DNA from 2 places in the Arthrobacter sp. FW306-1B-F12A genome. Region 2 is predicted to be linked to the other one. Evidence: predicted binding sites of a transcription regulator. Region 2 holds the regulator's gene; the other holds the start of a gene.
What was found. Region 2 encodes HspR, which represses chaperone genes until heat shock. Its sites were predicted from a motif close to AAGTTGAGTCNNNNNGACTCAACTT; they were not measured.
Positions count from the first base shown of each region.

Region 1: a site for HspR is predicted at 1,582-1,606, ahead of clpB (ATP-dependent chaperone ClpB). Genes of this name have one in related genera too.

Region 1 is NZ_JBYSXD010000033.1:27,888-31,291, forward strand. It holds gene AC3WJU_RS15435 (DUF4031 domain-containing protein) at 1-486, opposite strand, end outside; gene AC3WJU_RS15440 (SRPBCC family protein) at 503-970, opposite strand; gene AC3WJU_RS15445 (YciI family protein) at 1,077-1,415, opposite strand; gene clpB (ATP-dependent chaperone ClpB) at 1,643-3,404, shown strand, end outside.
Region 2 is NZ_JBYSXD010000042.1:6,715-10,118, forward strand. It holds gene AC3WJU_RS17305 (DEAD/DEAH box helicase) at 1-1,068, shown strand, start outside; gene AC3WJU_RS17310 (CG0192-related protein) at 1,114-1,749, shown strand; gene AC3WJU_RS17315 (heat shock protein transcriptional repressor HspR) at 1,754-2,176, opposite strand; gene AC3WJU_RS17320 (DnaJ C-terminal domain-containing protein) at 2,206-3,168, opposite strand.

The DNA of each region.
Region 1 (3,404 bases), on a different contig from region 2:
CTCGTAGACGGCGTCATGGAACCATGCGGCCAACGTCACTGAGCGCGCGGGCGGCCCGGGTTCGGTGAGGAGATCCAAGGCTTCCAGGACCGCCAGCAAATGCGTGCGGCTGTGGTATTTCCGATGGTCCTCGCCCCAGCGTTCGAGGAGCTCAAAACCCAGCTCCTCATGTCCTGGAAGAGCCGAATTCCAGCGCTCCAGCAAGGGTACGGTGAGCGCCTTGCTGCGTTGTCGGGCCGGGATCCGCAAGCCGCTCGCGATCAGTTTCCGCACCAAAATCCGGGCCTCCACGGGGATGGCGCCCGCGGACAGGAGGTCCTGGTAGCGGCGTTCCGGGACGTCGTAGTGGTCGCCATCGAAGGCACGCCCGGGAATCCCCGCGGCCCCGGCGAAAGCATGCAGTTCCTCGAGCGAGGTGTCCGAGACGAGGTGGGAAAACACGGTCCCGTGCGCGGGCCACAGCGGCGGATCAACGAAGACGGCCATGGCCAGCGCCAGGTGACTAGGAGTTTTTCCGGGTGGCTACCGCAGAGAGAGCGGTCAAACCCTTTTCGAAGTCGCCGCCCACCATCTTCTCCATGTTCATGAACAGAGCGAAGATCTTGCCGAGGCCTTTGTTCTCGCCGGTCATGGTCCAGGTGACGCGGGTGCCGTCCCCTTCGGGCACGAACGTGAACCCCGTAGGATTGACTGCCTTCATCGGCTTGGTGAACTCGAGGCGGATGTCGATCTTGCCGGGCTCCTCCGAGCCGACGATTTCCATGGTTCCGGTGCCGGCCTTGTTGTTGCCGCTCCAGGCATACTTTGCTCCGACGCCGGATTCGTTGCCGGAATAACTCCGGTTCAGCTTGGGGTCCACGGCTTCCCACGGAGACCACTTGGTCCACTCGTGGAAGTTGTTGACGAAGGGGAAGACGTCGGCGGGTGCGGCGGGGATCAGCGCATTGCGAGTGACTGTGAAGGGTGCCATGTGCATATCGTACGGCGCTTTGCCGGGATCGTGGGCGCGGGCCGAGTGCTGCGTTCCGGCACGCAGCGCGCGGCCCGGACCCACGATTTCGACGGCGGGTGCTGCCTTACATGCCCGGGACGTCGAGCGCTTCGTAGACGGTGATCGAGACTTCGGGGGCCATGAGGAAATGCGGGTGGCCTTCGAGGAGCTTCAGCGCTCCGTCCATGTCTTCGGCTTGGAGGACGCTGTAACCGCCCACGCCGGTCTCTGCATCGGATACTCCAGAGTTCCCAACCACTTTGCCGCCACCGAGGGGTGTGCCAAGATCGGCAAGCCCAGCGCCAGCCTTCGCGGCCCAGTCCATCCACAGCTTCATGCCTTCGGCTGCTGCCTCAGGGGAGCTGTCAGCCATCATCGATTCCGCCGATTGTGGTGCATTGTAGAGAACTACGAACTTCTTCATTGCGTGTCCTTTTTCTCATGCGCGCCCGGGGGGGTGTTCCACCCGGTCACACCTGATCCTAGGGCCAGGGAACGCAAACAGCGAGGGACTTTTCACCGTAAGCGGGGAAGGCTATGGACAGCAGTTTCGCCGTCGGCAAACATGGAGCAGGAGGGACGATTCGCCAAAGTTGAGCATAGTAGACTCAACTTTGAGAAATAGTCATCTTTCCCGAGAGGAGCTCTTCCATGGACGTCAAATTCACCACCAAGAGCCAGGAGGCTCTTTCCGCGGCGGCCATGAACGCCTCCACCGCCGGAAATCCGCAGCTGGAGCCAGCCCACTTGCTCAAAGCCCTCATGGATCAACGCGAGGGCGTCGCGGTGGCGCTTTTGCGCGCCACTGGAGCGGACCCGGATGCCGTGAGCGTCCAGGCGAGTTCGGCCATCAAGGCCCTGCCGTCGTCGTCGGGCAGTTCAGTGCAGCAAGCGCAGCTTTCCCGCCCTTCGATGCAGGCCATCCAGGCCGCCCAGAACGAGGCCGAGAAACTCGGCGATTCCTTCGTGTCCACTGAGCACCTCCTCTTGGGGCTCTCTGCCGGTAGCGACGCCGTGGGGAAGCTATTGCGCGACGCCGGCGCCTCCCACGAAGCGCTCCTCGCCGCCTTGCCGGGTGTCCGCGGTGACCGGAAAGTTACCTCGCAAGACCCGGAAAACACCTTCCAGGCGCTTGAGAAATACGGCACGGACCTCACCGCCGTCGCGCGCTCCGGCAAGCTGGATCCCGTGATCGGGCGGGACAGCGAAATTCGCCGAGTGGTCCAGGTCCTGAGCCGCCGCACCAAGAACAACCCCGTGCTGATCGGCGAACCCGGCGTCGGCAAGACCGCCGTCGTCGAAGGCCTTGCCCAGCGCATGGTGGCAGGTGACGTCCCGGAAAGCCTGCGGGGCAAGACCCTCATCGCGCTGGACCTCGCATCCATGGTTGCCGGCGCGAAGTACCGCGGCGAATTCGAGGAACGGCTCAAGGCCGTGCTGGAGGAGATCAAGAACTCCAACGGGCAGATCGTTACGTTCATCGACGAAATCCACACTGTGGTGGGCGCCGGTGCCACCGGTGAAAGCGCCATGGACGCAGGGAACATGCTCAAGCCCATGCTGGCCCGCGGCGAGCTGCGGCTCATCGGCGCCACCACCCTGGACGAGTACCGCGAGAACGTCGAGAAGGACCCTGCCTTGGAACGCCGCTTCCAGCAGGTCTACGTGGGCGAACCAAGCGTGGAGGACACCATCGGCATCCTCCGCGGCCTCAAGGAACGCTACGAGGCCCACCACAAGGTAGCCATCGCGGACTCCGCCCTGGTAGCCGCCGCCACGCTCTCCAACCGCTACATCTCGGGCCGTCAATTGCCGGACAAGGCCATCGACCTCGTGGATGAGGCGGCGTCCCGGCTACGCATGGAAATCGACTCGGCTCCCGAGGAAATCGACCAGCTCCGCCGTGCCGTGGACCGTCTCACCATGGAGGAATTGGCACTCGAGCGCGAGACGGATGCGGCCTCCATCGAACGCCTCGCCGCGCTCCGCGCGGACAAAGCGGACAAGAAGGAAGCCTTGGGTGCGCTGAACGCCCGCTGGGAAGCCGAGAAGGCCGGGCTCAACCGCGTGGGCGACCTCAAGGCAAAGATCGACGAATTGCGGTCCGCCGCCGAAAAGTTCCAGCGCGAGGGCGACCTTGAAGCTGCCTCGCGCATTCTCTACGGCGAACTGCCCGCGTTGGAGCGCGAGCTCAGCGCAGCAGCCGAGGAAGAATCCGCCCGGGAAGCGCGCGGTGAAGCGAAGCCCGCCCTGATGGTCGCGGACGAAGTCACGGCGGACGATATCGCGGAGGTTATTTCGGCCTGGACGGGCATCCCCGCCGGCCGCATGCTCCAGGGGGAATCCCAGAAGCTGCTGCACATGGAAGAGGAGATCGGAAAGCGGCTGATCGGTCAGTCCAAGGCCGTGGCCG
Region 2 (3,404 bases):
CTGTTCCGGATCGACTACGAAGCCTACGCCGCCAAGGAATGGGCCGGACTGATGCTCGATGAAGCCCAGTTCGTCAAGAACCACCAGTCCAAGGCCTACCAGTGCGCCCGGAAACTCCCGGCATCCTTCAAGCTGGCCATCACGGGAACCCCGCTTGAGAACAACCTCATGGAGTTCTGGGCGCTGACCTCGATCGTCGCACCGGGACTTTTCTCCAGCCCGCGCCGCTTCGCGGAGTACTACCAAAAGCCCGTCGAAAAGAACGGCGACAAGGCCCAGCTCGCCAAGCTCCGCCGTCGGGTCCGTCCCCTGATGATGCGCCGCACCAAAGAGCAAGTCATCAAGGACCTGCCGCCCAAGCAGGAACAGGTGCTCGAAGTGGTGCTCAACCCGCGGCACCAGAAGGTGTACCAGACCCACTTGCAGCGGGAGCGTCAGAAGATCCTTGGGCTCATCGACGATGTCAATAAGAACCGCTTCACCATTTTCCAGTCGCTCACCCTGCTGAGGCAGCTGAGCCTGGACGTCTCCCTGGTGGACGAGTCCTTGTCAGCCGTGCGCTCGTCCAAGTTGGATGTGCTGTTCGAACAGCTGGAGGACATCGTCGCCGAGGGGCACCGGGCGCTCATCTTCAGCCAGTTCACGGGGTTCCTGGGCAAGGTCCGGGAGCGGCTCGACGCGGAGGACATCGAATATTGCTACCTCGACGGCAGCACCCGGAACCGGGCCGACGTCGTGAGCGAATTCAAGAACGGCGCGGCGCCCGTGTTCCTCATTTCCTTGAAGGCCGGCGGGTTCGGCCTGAACCTGACCGAGGCCGACTACGTGTTCCTGCTGGACCCGTGGTGGAACCCCGCCTCGGAAGCGCAGGCCGTGGACCGAACCCACAGGATCGGGCAAGCGAGGAACGTCATGGTCTACCGCCTGGTGGCCAAGGACACCATCGAGGAAAAGGTCATGGCGCTCAAGACCAAGAAGTCGCAGCTGTTCGCGGATGTCATGGAAGGCGACGCCCTGGCCGGTGGCGCGCTGACGGCGGAGGACCTGGCCGGGCTATTTGCGGAGTAGGTTCGCCCTGGAGCAACTGCTTCTAGGTGGCCTAGGCTGGACCGCATGGCTATCATCCATAGAGCAACCCTGAGTCCTAGCAAACTTGAGCTCATCGAAAAGTACTTGCCCGTCCAGCCGTGGTTCACCAAGGACGGCTCCGCGCCGCCCGAGCTGCTCGGTGCGTACCGCTTCGATGATCCGGACGGCGAAGTCGGCCTCGAAACCCACTTGGTCTCCCACGGCGGCAAGGTCTACCAGGTTCCCCTGAGCTACCGGGGTTCGGAATTGCCCGGTGCGGAGCACTCGCTGCTCGGCACCATGGAACACTCCGTGTTGGGCACGAGGTGGGTGTACGACGCCTGCACCGATCCCGTCTACGTCGCTGCCCTGGCCACCGCCATCCTCACTGGGCAGCGGGAAGCCGAACAGTTCGTGGACATGGACGGCGTGCTGGAGCCAAGGGCGAGTTCCGTCGAGGCCAAGGGCAGTGGAACCCCCGGCAGCGAAGTCCCCGCTCTGAGTCCCGCAGCGCCGATCACCGAAGGCGGCGTTACCAGCATCGACGCCGGTGAACTCACCGTCCAGGTGAACCGCGTCCTGGATCTGGGGATCCAGGGTTCGGAAGATTCGGCTGCCCTTCGGGGCACGTGGGCCGGGCAGGATGCGCCGGTGCTACTGGCGTCCCTCTCGCGGCCCTAGAGGACTACTCCCCCGGTCGCGGTCTCCACACCACAACTGCCTGGGACCGCGCCCGGGGGCGCTGCCCGCGGGCCAGGCTGACGACGTCGCCGGCTGCTCCCGCAGCAAAAACGCGGGCCTCCATGGGGCTCCGCCGCCGCTGCAGTTCCTCGCTCAACTCGGCCACGCGGAACTGCAGCGCGGCCACCTGGTTTTCGAGCTCAAGGATGCGCTTGATGCCCTCAAGGGACACGCCTTCGTGGGAGAGCCGCTGGACCTCGCGCAAGCGGTCGATGTCGCGTTGGGAGTAACGCCGGGACTTGCCCGGCGCACGGCTCGGCGACACGATGCCGAGCCGGTCGTACTGCCGCAGGGTCTGCGGGTGCATGTCAGCCAGTTCGGCCGCGACGGAGATGACGAAGATCGGCTGGTTGATGTCGATGCCCATGCCTACGTCCCCTCCCATGTCTTCTGCCGCTACAAGCGGGCCTTGGCGGCCAGGTCGTGGCGAGGATCGGCGTCGGCCGTAGCCGCGGCGAACGCCTTGACAGCTTCCTCGGCCTGTTTGTTGAGGTTCTGCGGGACGGAGACGTCGATCGTCACCAGCAGGTCTCCGGTGCCCTTCGAGGTCTTGACGCCTCGGCCTTTGACCCGGAGCGTCCGCCCGGAAGGCGTGCCGGCCGGGACGCGGACGGTGACAGTGTCGCCGTCGAGCGTCGGCACGTGGATGTTGGAACCCAAGGCCGCCTCGGCGAAGGTGACCGGCACGTGGATCCGGATGTTGTCGCCGTCGCGATTGAAGAAATCGTGGGGCTTGACGTTCACCGTGATGATGAGGTCCCCGTTTCCGGCTGCGCCTGGGTTGCCCTTGCCACGCTGGCGGACCTTCTGGCCGTCCCTGATGCCCGCGGGAATCTTCACGTCGATGACGTTTCCGTTGCTTTCGCGGAGGCTCACCGTGGTGCCATGAATGGAGCCTGCAAAGGAAATCGAGGTGGACGCCGTGCGGTCGCTGCCCTTTTGCGGGGCCCGCTGGAAACCGGTCTGTCCACCGCCGAAGCCACCGCCGAAGAGGTCAGCGAACTCGGGCGGGATGCCCCCGGCACCGGCAGGCTGGCGTCCGCCGCCGAAAAGCCCGCCGAACAGGTCCTCGAAGCCGCCATTGGCCGGGCCGCCGCGAGCTGCGCCCGGCGCGAAGCGTGCCCCGCCCATGGCGCGAATGGCATCGTACTGCTGGCGCTCCTCGGCATCCGAGAGCACCGAATAGGCCTCCGAGATGTCCTTGAACTTCTTCTCCGCAGCAGCATCCCCGGAATTGGTATCCGGATGGTACTTCCGCGCAAGCTTGCGGTACGCCTTCTTGATGTCAGCGTCAGAGGCGTCCTTGGCGACACCAAGGATGGCGTAAAAATCCTTCTCAACCCAGTCCTGGCTGGCCAAGGGCGTTTCCTTTCGATCTGTTCTTGCCGAGCTCTCCGCGATACATGGGCCCCCGCCCCTCCGCCGGGTGGCCAAGGATCTTCGATCCTCAGCCACCCGGCTCCGATAGGCCCGATGCCACTCCCGGGGCCCATGTATCGCTGCGAGCTTGTGGTCAACTCACCTTAGGCGAGAAAACCGCTTGAGCCGTAGCGGATGAGGGGGCCCGGGAGTGGCATCGGGCCTGCCGGAGCGGG